Regions from separate parts of the Lysinibacillus sp. F12 genome, predicted to be linked through region 2. Evidence: riboswitches for the same ligand, from Rfam matches in the RefSeq annotation. Region 2 holds a riboswitch; each other region holds the start of a gene.
The links. Region 2 has a riboswitch for cobalamin ahead of nikA (nickel ABC transporter substrate-binding protein). Riboswitches for the same ligand answer to the same signal wherever they lie in the genome.
Positions count from the first base shown of each region.

Region 1: linked by a shared signal. The riboswitch ahead of AC3CH7_RS10215 ((2Fe-2S) ferredoxin domain-containing protein) and the one ahead of nikA (nickel ABC transporter substrate-binding protein) in region 2 are both predicted to bind cobalamin.
Region 3: linked by a shared signal. The riboswitch ahead of nikA (nickel ABC transporter substrate-binding protein) and the one ahead of nikA (nickel ABC transporter substrate-binding protein) in region 2 are both predicted to bind cobalamin.

Region 1 covers NZ_JBYMLP010000002.1:630,605-636,858, forward strand. Annotated here, with positions in the region: gene AC3CH7_RS10190 (cobalt-precorrin-5B (C(1))-methyltransferase) at 1-567, opposite strand, end outside; gene AC3CH7_RS10195 (precorrin-8X methylmutase) at 567-1,226, opposite strand; gene cobK (precorrin-6A reductase) at 1,239-2,000, opposite strand; gene AC3CH7_RS10205 (sirohydrochlorin chelatase) at 1,997-2,944, opposite strand; gene cobJ (precorrin-3B C(17)-methyltransferase) at 2,959-4,626, opposite strand; gene AC3CH7_RS10215 ((2Fe-2S) ferredoxin domain-containing protein) at 4,631-5,002, opposite strand; cobalamin riboswitch at 5,145-5,326, opposite strand; cobalamin riboswitch at 5,585-5,769, shown strand; gene AC3CH7_RS10220 (energy-coupling factor ABC transporter permease) at 5,915-6,254, shown strand, end outside.
Region 2 covers NZ_JBYMLP010000003.1:677,791-684,044, reverse strand. Annotated here, with positions in the region: gene metE (5-methyltetrahydropteroyltriglutamate--homocysteine S-methyltransferase) at 1-1,151, shown strand, start outside; cobalamin riboswitch at 1,272-1,464, shown strand; gene nikA (nickel ABC transporter substrate-binding protein) at 1,609-3,228, shown strand; gene nikB (nickel ABC transporter permease) at 3,300-4,253, shown strand; gene AC3CH7_RS17300 (ABC transporter permease subunit) at 4,255-5,058, shown strand; gene AC3CH7_RS17295 (ABC transporter ATP-binding protein) at 5,069-5,842, shown strand; gene AC3CH7_RS17290 (ABC transporter ATP-binding protein) at 5,845-6,254, shown strand, end outside.
Region 3 covers NZ_JBYMLP010000002.1:242,098-248,351, reverse strand. Annotated here, with positions in the region: gene metE (5-methyltetrahydropteroyltriglutamate--homocysteine S-methyltransferase) at 1-1,398, shown strand, start outside; cobalamin riboswitch at 1,519-1,711, shown strand; gene nikA (nickel ABC transporter substrate-binding protein) at 1,856-3,475, shown strand; gene nikB (nickel ABC transporter permease) at 3,547-4,500, shown strand; gene AC3CH7_RS08210 (ABC transporter permease subunit) at 4,502-5,305, shown strand; gene AC3CH7_RS08205 (ABC transporter ATP-binding protein) at 5,316-6,089, shown strand; gene AC3CH7_RS08200 (ABC transporter ATP-binding protein) at 6,092-6,254, shown strand, end outside.

The DNA of each region.
Region 1 (6,254 bases), on a different contig from region 2:
ACTTGAAAAAGGCACGACGGTTCCCCTTGTGCCTAAAATAGAGATGCCTCCAAGTATACCAAGACGACCATTTAACGTTTTTTTTGCAATCTCCTCGCCCCTAGGTACGGAAATCACTACGTTAACCCCTCGCGTAATTTGAAATTCATCCAATACACCTTGAACAGTGCTGTGAATCATTTTCCGTGGGACAGGATTAATGGCCGCCTCTCCAACAGGCACTGGTAAGCCGGGCTTTGTGACACGCCCGACTCCAATCCCTCCATCTAAATGAATACCAGGTATCTCTGCCCAGCTCACAGTACCGACGATGAGTGCCTGATGTGTGGCATCTGGGTCATCACCAGCATCTTTAATCGTTTCACAGCTGACGGCATTGTTTTCAAATAGGCATTTTTCAATAGTAAAGGTCGCATCCCTACCTATTGGCAAATGAATCGTGCTTGTTTCTTGCTCTTCATTTGTAATAAGGGCAAGTAAAGCTGCCTTTGTTACTGCAGTTGCACAGGCTCCTGTTGTATAACCGTGACGCATGTCCTTAGGATCCTTTTTTGGCTTCCGCTCCATTATTTTTTCGCCTGTTCATCCGCTAAAAGTGAAATGGCATTTAATGCGGCAACCGTCACTGTACTACCGCCTTTACGACCAACATTTGTAATGTACGGAATACCTTCAAGTTTTAGCAGCTCCTCTTTCGATTCAGCCGCAGACACGAAACCTACAGGCATACCAATAATTAAATCTGGTTTTGCTAAGCCTTCCTTAATTAAACGAATCAATTCTAGTAATGCAGTTGGGGCATTACCAATAGCATAAATACCGCCTTCATGTAATTTTGAGGCTTTTTGCATCGATATAATGGCACGCGTTGTATTTTGCTTTTTCGCTTCTACAGATACATCCTCATCCGCAATATAGCAATGTAAATCGCCACCATGTTTTTGGAAACGTTTTTTACCAGAACCACTTTCAATCATTTGCACATCCGCAATTACATGACGCCCTGCCAGAATAGACTTAACACCTGCTTCAAGTGCTCCTGGTGTAATAATAACGCTACGACCTAGCTCAAAGTCAGCAGATGCATGGATAATACGGCGCACAACCTTCCATTCATCCTCTGAAAAGTTATGCTCCCCCATTTCTTCTGCGATAATTGAGAAACTGTAATCGTAAATTTTATCTGGGTCTACTGTTAATGGTTTGAAATCAGTTTTAAAATCCATTGTTATTGCCTCCTAAAGTGTATGTTTTACAGCCTGTAACACTTCTTCAAAAGTGGAATATTGTTGGCCATATTTAATATTGGGTCTTGCAATAAGAATTGTTTCTATAGAACAGGCAAGGGCTGCCTCTAGCTTCTCGTCTACCGAGCCCACTTTGCCGCTTTCTTTAGTGATCATTAAGGTCACTCCATATTGACGGAATAATGCTTCATTTAATTCCTTTGAAAATGGGCCTTGAATGGCTACAATATCTCGCTGTGCGACACCGAGCGCCTCACATTTTTCCATATTGTCAAGTCGTGGGAGCATACGAGCAATGACTCTTGTGTTTTCTAAGCCTTGTAAAACTTTCGTAAATGTAGCAAGCGTTTTACTGCCTGTTGTCAGCATAATGACACCACGCTTTTCAGCTGCTAACTGAGCCGCCTCTTCATAATCCTTTACAACTGTAATAAGTGGGTGAGCATAATGCTCATGGGCACGTTCATAGCGGATATATGGTACTTGCGCTTTTTCAGCTGCTGCCATAGCATTTTTCGATGCCTCTTCAGCAAATGGATGAGAGGCATCTACGACCAATTGAAAGCCTTGTTCCATTATAATAGTCGCCATTTCTTCCGCTGTTAGTCTCCCTATTAAGGAAGGCAAGCCAACGTCAGCAAGACTAGAGGCTGCCGATTCCGTCACAACAGTGGCAGTTACAGCATGACCTGTACTTTGCAATTCAAGGCCCAGATTTCTTGCATCACTCGTCCCTGCTAACATGAAAATCATTTAACGGGCTCCTTTTCATGATGATGATGGTCATGGTCATGGTCATGGTCGTGGTGGTGGTCATGTCCATGATCGTGATGATGATGGTGGTGGTCATGTCCATGATCGTGATCATGATGGTGATGATGATGTGCATGTCCATGAATAGCAGCGTAAGCACGATAATCTTCAAGATCTTGCATACCTGTAGATGTACCATTCATCGCTTGCTCAATACGCTCTAATAAAACATTTTGTAAACGTTCGTGGTAGCCAAAGTAGTTGGCAATTTGAATTTCACATGCAGGAAATTGCTCATTGAATTTCTCACACATAACATGCATACGCTCCATTAAAATACCAGTGAATAAAAAGTAAGGAAGCATGATTATTTTCTTAGCACCTAGTTTGACGCAGCGTTCAATGCCTTCTTCAACACGTGGGTCCGTTACACCCATAAAGGCACTTTCTACGTATTTAACAGGTAGTTTTTCCCATAGCAATCGTGTGATTTTATAAAAGTCCCCATTTGCATAAGGATCACTGCCACCTCGAGCAATTAATAAAACGGCTGTATCTTCCTGTTCTTGTTCTGTATTAAATCCAATTTCAACTAAACGATCTTGTAATATCGCAAATATTTCTTCATGAATGCCAATTGTTTGACCATATGTGAATGTGATATTCGGATAATGCTCACGGGCATGCTCGATTTCTGCCGGGATATGTAGCTTGGAATGACCTGCATGAAGTAATATAATCGGGATTACATGTACCTCTGTAGCACCCTTTTTCACACAATTTGTAATACCTTCTTCAATGTTAGGAGAAGCAAATTCTAGGAAACATGTTTCTACTAGATATTGTTCATCAATGCGAGATGTCATTTGCTCGATAAATGTACGTACCTCATCATTTCCTGCTGCTAAACGGCTACCATGGCCAACAAATAATATAGCTTTCATCTCTTTTCTCCTCACTAGTCGCCGCACGGAGCTGGCTCTATTTTTATTTTGGAAGACATATCTTGATACGTAAAATGCAATATCTTTTTCACACGCTTGAAGTATTTAAATAAGCGTTCGTTTGGATGCGCATTGGCTTTATATTCTTCAATAATATCTGTAATTAAAGGAATCAATTGTTCAGGCTCCAAGCCTTCTACAACAGGCTGTGCTGCATGAGCCGTACGTCCGACTGGTTTCGCTCCAATAAAGACATCAAATTTACTTTTACGATAGACAATCCCAATATCGTCAAATACTGCTCGATAACAAGCCATCCCACAGCCATTAAAGCCAATATTTAATGTTTTCGGTAAAGACAGACCACCAAGCTTTTCTTGAATTTCCTCCGCATATGGTATGGAATCTGCTTTTTCACCGTAGCAAAAATCGCAAGCCTTCAACGACAATACATCACCAATTGGTGCTAATAAAAAGCCTACTTGCTGTAATTTTTCAGTGATGCGTTCAGGCGTAGTTGTAGGTATTTTTAAATGGATTTGATGATCTGGTGTGTATTCCATCGATCCATCTTCGCCTACGACCTCTGCTAACGTCATCATTTGCTGTGGTGTAAAAAATTTATTGGCCACTCCAGGGCTCACTGCTAATTCAAAAATGGATTCTATTTTTTGTTGTACAAGCTTTGGAGTAACCTTGATAGCATTTGTTCCCTTTACCATTGCAAGTGCCGCTGTAGCCATTTCAAGTGCCGTTTTTTTCGGCTTTGGCATAACGGCTACACTGGGTTTATTCATTCGCCCTGCATTGGGGTCTGCCGCAAAGTCATTGCGTGCTGTTCCTGTCTCTTGATTCATCGCCCATGGCTCATTTTCTTCCCGTAAACGTTGATGTGGACGTAATGGCTGCTTTTCCTCGCCAAGTGTATATTTACGTTGGTAGCCACGTGGCGTAATCATTTTATTATCATAGAAAAACGTAGATGAGTTTCCGATAATGACGGTTGTCAGCATACCGATATCATGTTCCAACATGTCTGCCAATGTGGTCATCGTCACTTCTTGACGTTCTCGATAGGCACTTTTCACAAGCCCTACTGGAGTGTCAGGTGAACGATATTCTAAAAGAATTCGCTGTGCTTCGACAATTTGTCTTGTACGGCGACCGCTTTTAGGATTGTATAGAGCAATGACAAAATCGGCCATTGCTGCAGCTTCCACACGCTTCGCAATTAAATTCCACGGAGTGAGGTGGTCACTTAAACTAATGGTACAAGCATCATGCATAATCGGTGCACCAAGTAAACTAGCACATGAATTGATAGCTGAAATACCCGGGACAATCTCGACTTCAATACCAGTTGCCTCTGTCCAGCCTAGCTCAATTAAAACTTCATACACTAATCCCGCCATACCATAAACGCCCGCATCTCCACTCGAAATGACCGAAACTATACTTCCTGCCTCTGCTTGACGAACTGCCTCCTGAGCACGGGACACTTCTTCTGTCATGCCTGTACTGACAATAGATTTTGCACTCACTAAATCTTGAATCAGCTCAACATAGGTTTTATAGCCTATGATCATATCACTTTGTTGTAAAGCCTCTACTGCACGTGTCGTAATATGCTTAAAGTCTCCAGGTCCAAAGCCTACTACGAAAATTTTCCCTTTTTGCGCCATGTTTTTACCCCTCTTTCACCTTTTCAATCCCTTTAATGGCTGTCGTTTGCGCTGTTCGCTGCAATGTCCCTTCCCGAAGTGTATAAACATGATCGTTATGTAAGGATTCATGATGCAAATCCTGTACAAGTGTTCTAGCATGCTCCGTTGATGGTACACGGTACCAATTCCCCTGGGGGTAAGCAATAACCACACAAGCATCCTTACATCGTCCATTACAGCGTGTTCTTGTCGTATGTATTTCTTTATCTAGTGCGTTTCGCTGTATTTCGTCCCGTATAGCTTGGGTAATTTCTTCTCCATCCTTGTTCATACAGCTACTGCCATTGCAAATAAAGAGATGTGTTTTCATCCCCTCTAAATTCCACGTTGTCATTTTATGTCTCCCCTCTTTTGCTTTTGGAAAAAGAAAAACCTTTACTCTCCCGAAGAGTAAAGGTTTGTAGAAGCCAAATAAAAACGAATAGACTGAAAGACAGATCCTCGCTTTTGCTTCAACTTCTCCCTCCGAAAAGTTTGCATGCACAATCTGATAAGCAGGTTTCCTGACTTAAGCTTCATTTTACTGTCGCACCTTCCCTAGTTTGCACAGGTGGCATTGCGATTTCATCAGCTATTACAGTAGCGGGGGCTGTATTGGACTTTCACCAATTTCCCTATTATCTCGAGTTTTTCGAGCACTTATCGACGTTTTATATGAAATTTTTAATTGTATATTTAATAGAAAACTGTCTTAATCATATCTTATTATTTTAAAATTTCAATATTTCTTTAAAAATTCATGACAAATTTATCAATTTTATCAGAGAGTTTTTGGTTATTTAAAATTGGTGTTGTTCCCTTTTATTCTCAAAATCCTTAGTAATCAGAATTTTCGACATTGATAGTCTATTTCAAAATTTTTATAAAAAAGTATAGCATATTTATGGAAATTCGTGGTACACTTTGTCGTGAAATCTCACAACTTACTATTTTTGGTGTAAAATGCTCGTCATTTTACTTAAAAGGGAAGCCGGTTCAAGTCCGGCGCGGTCCCGCCACTGTAATAGGGAGCTTTATAGAAAATGTCACTGTCCAATGGATGGGAAGACCTATAAAGTGTTGAACTAGAGCCAGGAGACCTGCCGAAAATATGTGATCGTTTCATCCTACGAGGATAGGTGTGCGGCTTAGCAGATGAGAATGTTATTTGCTTTTTTAGCTATGCACTTTTCCAACAACGGAAAAGTGCTTTTTTTATTACGCACGCTACATTCTAAAAATCTATTTATAGTTTGGAGGAAGAAAATTGAAGCTGTCTTGGTGGAAACTTAGTTATTTTGTATTGGCTTTTTTAATGGTGCCAAAACGTGCCTTCGCCATGCATATCATGGAAGGTTTTTTACCAATCGAATGGGCTATTTTTTGGTGGGTAATCTCCGTCCCATTTATTATTTTAGGATTGCGCTCTATTCGTAAAACAATCGAAGAAAACCCAGAAACAAAAATGATTCTGGGACTGTCTGGTGCGTTTGCCTTTGTTCTATCAGCCTTAAAAATCCCTTCAGTTACAGGGAGCTGTTCACATCCAACAGGGGTAGGTCTCGGAACAGTCTTATTTGGACCGTTAGCGATGAGTGTCATCGGGA
Region 2 (6,254 bases):
TTGAAGCACTAAAAAATCATCCGATTCGTCAAAATAAGATGATCCAGCAAGCCGTTCAATCCGTCTCCACAAAGGATTTTGAGCGACATAGTGATTTTAGTCAACGTCAAAAATTACAGCAGCAGGCGTTAGCCTTACCACTATTCCCTACAACAACAATCGGTAGCTTTCCTCAATCTGATGAGGTGAAGAGAAATCGGAATGCTTGGCGAAAGAAACAAATATCGAATACAGACTATGAAGCATTTATTGAACTGGAAACAAAGCGCTGGATTCACTTGCAGGAGGATATGGATATAGATGTACTGGTTCATGGAGAATTTGAACGGACAGACATGGTCGAGTATTTCGGTGAAAAACTGACGGGCTTTGCCTTTACTGAAAAAGCATGGGTGGTTTCGTATGGTTCTCGCTGTGTGAAGCCTCCGATTATTTATGGAGATGTTGAATGGACTTCATCCATTACCGTGAAAGAGTCAGCGTATGCCCAAAGCTTAACGAAGCGCTTTGTCAAAGGGATGCTGACAGGGCCAGTGACCATTTTAAATTGGTCCTTTGTACGTGATGATATTTCTCGGAAAGATGTGGCCTATCAAATTGCTTTAGCACTTTGTAAGGAAGTGAAAGCACTAGAAACGGCAGGTATCTCCATTATTCAAGTGGATGAACCAGCACTAAGAGAAGGGCTACCTCTTCGTAAAGAAAATTGGGGGGCTTACCTAGACTGGGCAATCAATGCCTTCAAACTTGCTACCTCGAGTGTAAAAGATACAACACAAATTCATACACATATGTGTTACTGCGAATTTAACGATTTCATAGAACCCATTAGTGCGCTAGATGCTGATGTGATTTCTATTGAAACATCACGAAGCCATGGAGAGCTTATTTCTTCACTTCAAGTGCATCCTTATACAAAAGGGATTGGATTAGGTGTATACGATATTCATAGTCCACGTGTGCCGAGTGAGGGAGAAATGTTAGCCATCATGAGAGATAGTTTACAAGTTTTAGACAAACATCAATTTTGGATTAATCCGGACTGTGGCTTAAAAACAAGGAAAGAGCCAGAAACAATAGCGGCTTTAGCTAATATGGTGGCTGCTACCAAACTATTGCGTCAGGAGGTGAAGGAATCTATATCGAGATAACGAGAGATAAAAGGAGTTAAGCAAAGATCAGGTTATCTGCCTGGTCTTTTTGTATCTGTTTATTATATTCAGAAAATAAAATTGACGTGAACATTTGAGCATGTTATGTTTATTACTAATTTCAAATATTGCATTACAAGTTTGAATGAAATTATTTTTCGTTCGATTAAAAGGAAAATGGGTGTAAATCCCATGCTGTCCCGCAGCTGTAAATGAGGAGTTTTGTTTCGATGACCACTGAGTTTTTTCTTGGGAAGGTGAAGCAAAATGATGATTCATAAGCCAGAATGCCTGCTTGTAAGAAGATTCATTGATGATCTACGAAAGATAGGGAGATGGATGGTAGCTTACGTATTGTAGGTTTATCTGTCCTTATTCTTGTAGAATAAGGTTTTTTTATGCCTTCTTTCTATTCAATTTGTAGATATGAACAGGGAATAGAGATAGGAGATAAAAAATGAGATGGACGAAGTATTTACTGCCTTACATGCTTGTTTTGACCTTCAGTTTTCTTGCAGGTTGTACAAGCACGGAAAAAGACAAAGGAAACTCAGCATCAACTGAACAGACAGATGAAAAAATGATTACGATTGGTTGGCCATTAGATGTAGGCCCATTAAACCCCCATACATATTTACCAAATCAGATGACTGCTCAAGCAATGGTTTATGAATCTTTAGTGGCGTATAACGATGATGGGACAATTACGCCAAAGCTAGCAGAAAGCTGGGTCATCTCAGAGGATAAAACTGCTTATACGTTCCATTTACGCAAGGATGTTAACTATTCGGATGGGACTGCCTTTAATGCTGATAATGTGATTCGCAATTTTGATGCGGTATTAGCGAATCGTGACATGCATTCTTGGATGGGCATGGTCAACCATATAAAAGAGGTCGTCAAAGTAGATGAATCAACAATACGTTTGCAATTAGACGAACCGTATTACCCTGTGTTAAACGAATTAGCCTTTGTCAGACCATTCCGTTTTTTAGGGGATAATGGCTTCCCAGACGGCGATAAGACAAATGATTCCATTCAATCAGCTATTGGCACAGGGCCATGGGTTTTAACCGACTATAAAAAAGATGAATATGCTTTATTTAGCCGTAATGAACATTATTGGGGAGAAAAGCCTCTCGTAGATAAAATAAAGGTTAAAATCATCCCAAATTCGGAATCCATTTCGTTAGCCTTTGAAAATGAAGAATTAGATGTCATTTATGGGCGAGGGGTTATTAGTTTAGATAACTATACGTATTTAAGAGATAGTGGCAAATATAGAACAGCTACATCTGAGCCACTGTCTACGAAAGCATTACTGTTCAATACACAGTCTGGACCGTTAGCTGAGCTAAAGGTTCGACAAGCAATGCAATATGCTATCAATAAGGAACAAATGGTAGAAAGCATTACACATGGTACAGAAAAAGTGGCTAACACGCTATTTTGGGAAGCAATTCCATATGCCAATATTGATTTAGCCCCCATTATATATAATCCTGAAAAAGCACAGAAATTGCTAGAGGAAGCTGGATGGACGCTACAGAAGGGTGAAAAAATTCGTTCAAAAAATGGTCAACCCCTTACATTAGATTTAATCTATATTGCTACTGATGCCATTCAAAAACCTATGGCAGAGTTAATGCAGGGCGAGCTAGCGAAAATAGGCGTACAGTTAAATATTGAAGGCGCCGATGTGATGGTCGGTCTGCAAAAATTAATGGATGATCAGGTTGATATTAACTTCTGGCGAACTAATGGACCGCCGACTGATCCACATAGCTTTGCAAATGAATCAGCTACACCAAATGCTAGTGGTGTTTATGAAGCAAAATTAGGCTTACCAAATACTCAAGAAATCGATACTAACATACATCAATTATTAGTCGGGACCGATGAAGAAGAACGCGTGCAGCTATACACGGATATTTTAACAATGTTCCACAAACAAGCATTGTTCTATCCAATATCGTATGAAACGAATCAAGTTATTTATCAACCATATATGAAGGATTTTGCACCACGTGCTTCTGAGTATGACATTCCATATGCACAAATGGATAAAGAAAACTAAGTATGAAAGAGAGAGTGTGTCGAACCAGGACAACTCTCTTTTTATCATCGGATGAAATAGGAAGTGACGACATGTACGAATCGACTTGGATGTTTTGTGTAAAAAGAATTCTCACACTTCCATTTGTATTAGTAGGCGTATCTATTCTGACCTTTGTGTTTATTCGTTTCGTACCAGTAGAACCAGCAGAGGTCATTCTTCGACTTGCAAGAATAGCCCCAACACCAGAGGCTATACAAGCTTTACGAGAAGAATTAGGGACAGATAAGCCTTTTATCATGCAATATCTGCTATGGGTAAAAGGCGTTTTACAGCTAGACTTTGGGACATCTTTTGTTAGTAAATTACCCGTTGGTGATGAGCTATTTGCTAAGCTACCCGCTACCATCGAATTAGCTTTAGTAGCATTTATCCTTATTTTAACCTTTAGTATTCCGTTAGGGGTTGTGAGTGCATTATATAAGCATTCCTTTATCGATAAAATCATTCGATTATTTACAGTCCTAAGTGTTTCCATTCCAACATTTTGGTTAGGGTTTATCCTACTTTATCTATTCAGTTTAAAACTTGGGATTTTTCCGACGAATGGAAAAGGTTCAGGAGCACATTTAGTTTTACCAGCTTTCACATTAGCTTTACCTACAATCGGATTGTTCTCACAGTTTATCCGCTCTGCCATCATTGAAGAATACGAGCAGCCCTATGTAAAATATGCACAGCTTAGAGGCTTAAAAAAATCGGTCATTCTCATCCGACACGTGGGGAGGAATGCTGCCATACCGATATCAACTTTGTTAGGGATGACACTCGGAAATTTGCTAGGTGGGGCTGTCATTGTAGAGCAAGTATTTAGTTGGCCTGGACTCGGTAGATATTTAATAGAATCCATAACGAATCGTGATTACCCCGTTGTACAATGCTATGTGTTGGTGATCGCTGTCATCTATGTGCTCGCCAATCTAGGCACAGATGTATTGCATCGTTTATTGGATCCTCATCTGATGATGAAGAATAGGAGAGAGTAAAGTGAACTTAGAACGTATACATATGAGAAGATTTATGAGTCTCACTATACTAATCATCATTGGTTTACTAGGACTGTTTGCCCCACTCATGATGCCTCATGACCCTTTAGCAGTTGATATTTCTAAGAATTTTCTAGCACCTTCATGGGACTATCCATTAGGAACAGACCATTTAGGAAGATGTGTCTTCTCACGATTGCTTTTAGGGATTCGGTATTCTTTAGGTGCGGCGCTCGTCATACAAATAGTTGCTATTGTAGTAGCGATCCTGTTGGGCGCATGGGTCTCTTTAAAAAGAGGTATAATAGATGCGCTATTTATTCGGATATGCGATATTTTATTAGCTTTTCCAACACTTGTACTAGCATTTGGGCTTTTAGGTGTATTAGGGCCAAGCTTAAAAAATGTGTTAATCGCACTTATTTTGACACAGCTTATTTATTATTCAAGACTAATTCGAAGTTTATTTATCGGCATGAATGAAAAGGATTTTATTCTAGCGGCAAGAATAAGCGGTACTACAGGTGTGAAATTAATTATTCGTCACTATCTCCCTCATGTTTGGCCTCCTATTGTAACGATTGTTGCATTAGATATGGGAAAGGTTATTTTAGAGATTGCAGGCTTTTCCTTTATAGGGCTTGGCGTGCAGGCTCCCACTCCTGAGTGGGGAATGATGGTAAATGAAGGGAAGCAATATATCCGCCAACATCCCGAATTAATGCTATATCCTGGGCTTACTATCGTTCTAGTTGTCCTAGTATGTAATGTTTTGGCAAGTAGTTTAAAGACGCCTGACCAGTAAAGGGGAAGTTATGAAGAAAGTTTTAGAAGTGAAAGACTTATCGGTCAAAATTGGAGAACAAAATATTTTAAACGCCATTCATCTGACAGCCTATCAAGGCCGCGTTTTGGGGATTATTGGCGAAAGCGGTAGTGGGAAAACCATGCTTTGCCAAGCTATCATGCAAGCCTTACCGTCTAGAGCGCAGATTATCAAAGGGCACATATTCTACCATCAACAAGATTTATTGAAGATAAATGCTGCTCAAATGAGAGCTTATCGTGGAAGACATCTATCTATTATTATGCAAAATCCTTCGACTGCCTTTGACCGTGTGCAAACCATTGAAAGTCATTTTCGTGAATCATTAAAGGCTCATTTTGTTATAACTAAAAATGAAATTAGACAAATTGCTATGGAAAGCATGTCAAAAGTTAATTTACCTAATCCCGAGAAACTTTTACACTATTATCCATTCCAATTAAGTGGGGGAATGCTACAGCGTGTAATGATTGCTTTGTCACTCGCAATTCAAGCCTCGGTATACATAGCTGATGAGCCAACGACAGCTCTTGATACAGTCAACCAAAAACAGGTATTGACATTATTTGATCGGATTCGCCTGGAAACACAGGCAGCCATACTTCTTGTGACGCATGATTTAGGCGTTATTGCTGAACTAGCTGATGATGTAGCCGTGATGTATAAGGGGGAACTAATTGAACAAGCGAATGTCTATGATTTTTTTGATGCACCACAGCATCCTTATACAAAGAAACTATTACAATCCCGAATGATGTTTTAGAGGTGAAAAAATTGAAGCTACTAGAAGTGAGAAATATTGAGAAGAACTATGCACATAGACCGTTCATATTCAAGCGAAGACAGGATGCTCCTGTATTACAGAAAGTATCATTTTCACTTCAGGAGGGGGAATGCTTAGGCATTGTTGGACAAAGTGGCTCAGGAAAAAGCACATTGGGCCGAATTATATTAGGAATGGAAAGGCCAACAGCCGGTGAGGTTCTATTTCAAGGGGTTAATCTTTATGATGCCACTAGCCAACAGAAAAAAATGATACGGAGAGATTTACAAGCAGTCTTCCAAAATAGCTATCATTCATTAAATCCAAAGCACACTATTTTTCAAATTTTAGAGGAACCGTACCTAAATTTCGAGCATTATAGCTCAGCTGAGAGACACTATAAGGTAAAGGA
Region 3 (6,254 bases), on a different contig from region 2:
GCGGAAGCGAATGCCATGATTCAAGCAATTGAAAAACTAAGTGATGCTAAGGAATTGTGGATTCAACCTTCAAGTAACCTGCAACATGTACCAATATCTACTTCATTTGAAAAGAAGTTGGACCCTGTTCTCAAACAAGCACTGGCGTTTGCCGATGAAAAAATCGAAGAGATTACTGAGCTAACTAAATATAGAAAGGGTCAAAACGGAACTCGACGTCATAATTTCTCAGAAAGTATGAAAGCCATTGAAGCACTAAAAAATCATCCGATTCGTCAAAATAAGATGATCCAGCAAGCCGTTCAATCCGTCTCCACAAAGGATTTTGAGCGACATAGTGATTTTAGTCAACGTCAAAAATTACAGCAGCAGGCGTTAGCCTTACCACTATTCCCTACAACAACAATCGGTAGCTTTCCTCAATCTGATGAGGTGAAGAGAAATCGGAATGCTTGGCGAAAGAAACAAATATCGAATACAGACTATGAAGCATTTATTGAACTGGAAACAAAGCGCTGGATTCACTTGCAGGAGGATATGGATATAGATGTACTGGTTCATGGAGAATTTGAACGGACAGACATGGTCGAGTATTTCGGTGAAAAACTGACGGGCTTTGCCTTTACTGAAAAAGCATGGGTGGTTTCGTATGGTTCTCGCTGTGTGAAGCCTCCGATTATTTATGGAGATGTTGAATGGACTTCATCCATTACCGTGAAAGAGTCAGCGTATGCCCAAAGCTTAACGAAGCGCTTTGTCAAAGGGATGCTGACAGGGCCAGTGACCATTTTAAATTGGTCCTTTGTACGTGATGATATTTCTCGGAAAGATGTGGCCTATCAAATTGCTTTAGCACTTTGTAAGGAAGTGAAAGCACTAGAAACGGCAGGTATCTCCATTATTCAAGTGGATGAACCAGCACTAAGAGAAGGGCTACCTCTTCGTAAAGAAAATTGGGGGGCTTACCTAGACTGGGCAATCAATGCCTTCAAACTTGCTACCTCGAGTGTAAAAGATACAACACAAATTCATACACATATGTGTTACTGCGAATTTAACGATTTCATAGAACCCATTAGTGCGCTAGATGCTGATGTGATTTCTATTGAAACATCACGAAGCCATGGAGAGCTTATTTCTTCACTTCAAGTGCATCCTTATACAAAAGGGATTGGATTAGGTGTATACGATATTCATAGTCCACGTGTGCCGAGTGAGGGAGAAATGTTAGCCATCATGAGAGATAGTTTACAAGTTTTAGACAAACATCAATTTTGGATTAATCCGGACTGTGGCTTAAAAACAAGGAAAGAGCCAGAAACAATAGCGGCTTTAGCTAATATGGTGGCTGCTACCAAACTATTGCGTCAGGAGGTGAAGGAATCTATATCGAGATAACGAGAGATAAAAGGAGTTAAGCAAAGATCAGGTTATCTGCCTGGTCTTTTTGTATCTGTTTATTATATTCAGAAAATAAAATTGACGTGAACATTTGAGCATGTTATGTTTATTACTAATTTCAAATATTGCATTACAAGTTTGAATGAAATTATTTTTCGTTCGATTAAAAGGAAAATGGGTGTAAATCCCATGCTGTCCCGCAGCTGTAAATGAGGAGTTTTGTTTCGATGACCACTGAGTTTTTTCTTGGGAAGGTGAAGCAAAATGATGATTCATAAGCCAGAATGCCTGCTTGTAAGAAGATTCATTGATGATCTACGAAAGATAGGGAGATGGATGGTAGCTTACGTATTGTAGGTTTATCTGTCCTTATTCTTGTAGAATAAGGTTTTTTTATGCCTTCTTTCTATTCAATTTGTAGATATGAACAGGGAATAGAGATAGGAGATAAAAAATGAGATGGACGAAGTATTTACTGCCTTACATGCTTGTTTTGACCTTCAGTTTTCTTGCAGGTTGTACAAGCACGGAAAAAGACAAAGGAAACTCAGCATCAACTGAACAGACAGATGAAAAAATGATTACGATTGGTTGGCCATTAGATGTAGGCCCATTAAACCCCCATACATATTTACCAAATCAGATGACTGCTCAAGCAATGGTTTATGAATCTTTAGTGGCGTATAACGATGATGGGACAATTACGCCAAAGCTAGCAGAAAGCTGGGTCATCTCAGAGGATAAAACTGCTTATACGTTCCATTTACGCAAGGATGTTAACTATTCGGATGGGACTGCCTTTAATGCTGATAATGTGATTCGCAATTTTGATGCGGTATTAGCGAATCGTGACATGCATTCTTGGATGGGCATGGTCAACCATATAAAAGAGGTCGTCAAAGTAGATGAATCAACAATACGTTTGCAATTAGACGAACCGTATTACCCTGTGTTAAACGAATTAGCCTTTGTCAGACCATTCCGTTTTTTAGGGGATAATGGCTTCCCAGACGGCGATAAGACAAATGATTCCATTCAATCAGCTATTGGCACAGGGCCATGGGTTTTAACCGACTATAAAAAAGATGAATATGCTTTATTTAGCCGTAATGAACATTATTGGGGAGAAAAGCCTCTCGTAGATAAAATAAAGGTTAAAATCATCCCAAATTCGGAATCCATTTCGTTAGCCTTTGAAAATGAAGAATTAGATGTCATTTATGGGCGAGGGGTTATTAGTTTAGATAACTATACGTATTTAAGAGATAGTGGCAAATATAGAACAGCTACATCTGAGCCACTGTCTACGAAAGCATTACTGTTCAATACACAGTCTGGACCGTTAGCTGAGCTAAAGGTTCGACAAGCAATGCAATATGCTATCAATAAGGAACAAATGGTAGAAAGCATTACACATGGTACAGAAAAAGTGGCTAACACGCTATTTTGGGAAGCAATTCCATATGCCAATATTGATTTAGCCCCCATTATATATAATCCTGAAAAAGCACAGAAATTGCTAGAGGAAGCTGGATGGACGCTACAGAAGGGTGAAAAAATTCGTTCAAAAAATGGTCAACCCCTTACATTAGATTTAATCTATATTGCTACTGATGCCATTCAAAAACCTATGGCAGAGTTAATGCAGGGCGAGCTAGCGAAAATAGGCGTACAGTTAAATATTGAAGGCGCCGATGTGATGGTCGGTCTGCAAAAATTAATGGATGATCAGGTTGATATTAACTTCTGGCGAACTAATGGACCGCCGACTGATCCACATAGCTTTGCAAATGAATCAGCTACACCAAATGCTAGTGGTGTTTATGAAGCAAAATTAGGCTTACCAAATACTCAAGAAATCGATACTAACATACATCAATTATTAGTCGGGACCGATGAAGAAGAACGCGTGCAGCTATACACGGATATTTTAACAATGTTCCACAAACAAGCATTGTTCTATCCAATATCGTATGAAACGAATCAAGTTATTTATCAACCATATATGAAGGATTTTGCACCACGTGCTTCTGAGTATGACATTCCATATGCACAAATGGATAAAGAAAACTAAGTATGAAAGAGAGAGTGTGTCGAACCAGGACAACTCTCTTTTTATCATCGGATGAAATAGGAAGTGACGACATGTACGAATCGACTTGGATGTTTTGTGTAAAAAGAATTCTCACACTTCCATTTGTATTAGTAGGCGTATCTATTCTGACCTTTGTGTTTATTCGTTTCGTACCAGTAGAACCAGCAGAGGTCATTCTTCGACTTGCAAGAATAGCCCCAACACCAGAGGCTATACAAGCTTTACGAGAAGAATTAGGGACAGATAAGCCTTTTATCATGCAATATCTGCTATGGGTAAAAGGCGTTTTACAGCTAGACTTTGGGACATCTTTTGTTAGTAAATTACCCGTTGGTGATGAGCTATTTGCTAAGCTACCCGCTACCATCGAATTAGCTTTAGTAGCATTTATCCTTATTTTAACCTTTAGTATTCCGTTAGGGGTTGTGAGTGCATTATATAAGCATTCCTTTATCGATAAAATCATTCGATTATTTACAGTCCTAAGTGTTTCCATTCCAACATTTTGGTTAGGGTTTATCCTACTTTATCTATTCAGTTTAAAACTTGGGATTTTTCCGACGAATGGAAAAGGTTCAGGAGCACATTTAGTTTTACCAGCTTTCACATTAGCTTTACCTACAATCGGATTGTTCTCACAGTTTATCCGCTCTGCCATCATTGAAGAATACGAGCAGCCCTATGTAAAATATGCACAGCTTAGAGGCTTAAAAAAATCGGTCATTCTCATCCGACACGTGGGGAGGAATGCTGCCATACCGATATCAACTTTGTTAGGGATGACACTCGGAAATTTGCTAGGTGGGGCTGTCATTGTAGAGCAAGTATTTAGTTGGCCTGGACTCGGTAGATATTTAATAGAATCCATAACGAATCGTGATTACCCCGTTGTACAATGCTATGTGTTGGTGATCGCTGTCATCTATGTGCTCGCCAATCTAGGCACAGATGTATTGCATCGTTTATTGGATCCTCATCTGATGATGAAGAATAGGAGAGAGTAAAGTGAACTTAGAACGTATACATATGAGAAGATTTATGAGTCTCACTATACTAATCATCATTGGTTTACTAGGACTGTTTGCCCCACTCATGATGCCTCATGACCCTTTAGCAGTTGATATTTCTAAGAATTTTCTAGCACCTTCATGGGACTATCCATTAGGAACAGACCATTTAGGAAGATGTGTCTTCTCACGATTGCTTTTAGGGATTCGGTATTCTTTAGGTGCGGCGCTCGTCATACAAATAGTTGCTATTGTAGTAGCGATCCTGTTGGGCGCATGGGTCTCTTTAAAAAGAGGTATAATAGATGCGCTATTTATTCGGATATGCGATATTTTATTAGCTTTTCCAACACTTGTACTAGCATTTGGGCTTTTAGGTGTATTAGGGCCAAGCTTAAAAAATGTGTTAATCGCACTTATTTTGACACAGCTTATTTATTATTCAAGACTAATTCGAAGTTTATTTATCGGCATGAATGAAAAGGATTTTATTCTAGCGGCAAGAATAAGCGGTACTACAGGTGTGAAATTAATTATTCGTCACTATCTCCCTCATGTTTGGCCTCCTATTGTAACGATTGTTGCATTAGATATGGGAAAGGTTATTTTAGAGATTGCAGGCTTTTCCTTTATAGGGCTTGGCGTGCAGGCTCCCACTCCTGAGTGGGGAATGATGGTAAATGAAGGGAAGCAATATATCCGCCAACATCCCGAATTAATGCTATATCCTGGGCTTACTATCGTTCTAGTTGTCCTAGTATGTAATGTTTTGGCAAGTAGTTTAAAGACGCCTGACCAGTAAAGGGGAAGTTATGAAGAAAGTTTTAGAAGTGAAAGACTTATCGGTCAAAATTGGAGAACAAAATATTTTAAACGCCATTCATCTGACAGCCTATCAAGGCCGCGTTTTGGGGATTATTGGCGAAAGCGGTAGTGGGAAAACCATGCTTTGCCAAGCTATCATGCAAGCCTTACCGTCTAGAGCGCAGATTATCAAAGGGCACATATTCTACCATCAACAAGATTTATTGAAGATAAATGCTGCTCAAATGAGAGCTTATCGTGGAAGACATCTATCTATTATTATGCAAAATCCTTCGACTGCCTTTGACCGTGTGCAAACCATTGAAAGTCATTTTCGTGAATCATTAAAGGCTCATTTTGTTATAACTAAAAATGAAATTAGACAAATTGCTATGGAAAGCATGTCAAAAGTTAATTTACCTAATCCCGAGAAACTTTTACACTATTATCCATTCCAATTAAGTGGGGGAATGCTACAGCGTGTAATGATTGCTTTGTCACTCGCAATTCAAGCCTCGGTATACATAGCTGATGAGCCAACGACAGCTCTTGATACAGTCAACCAAAAACAGGTATTGACATTATTTGATCGGATTCGCCTGGAAACACAGGCAGCCATACTTCTTGTGACGCATGATTTAGGCGTTATTGCTGAACTAGCTGATGATGTAGCCGTGATGTATAAGGGGGAACTAATTGAACAAGCGAATGTCTATGATTTTTTTGATGCACCACAGCATCCTTATACAAAGAAACTATTACAATCCCGAATGATGTTTTAGAGGTGAAAAAATTGAAGCTACTAGAAGTGAGAAATATTGAGAAGAACTATGCACATAGACCGTTCATATTCAAGCGAAGACAGGATGCTCCTGTATTACAGAAAGTATCATTTTCACTTCAGGAGGGGGAATGCTTAGGCATTGTTGGACAAAGTGGCTCAGGAA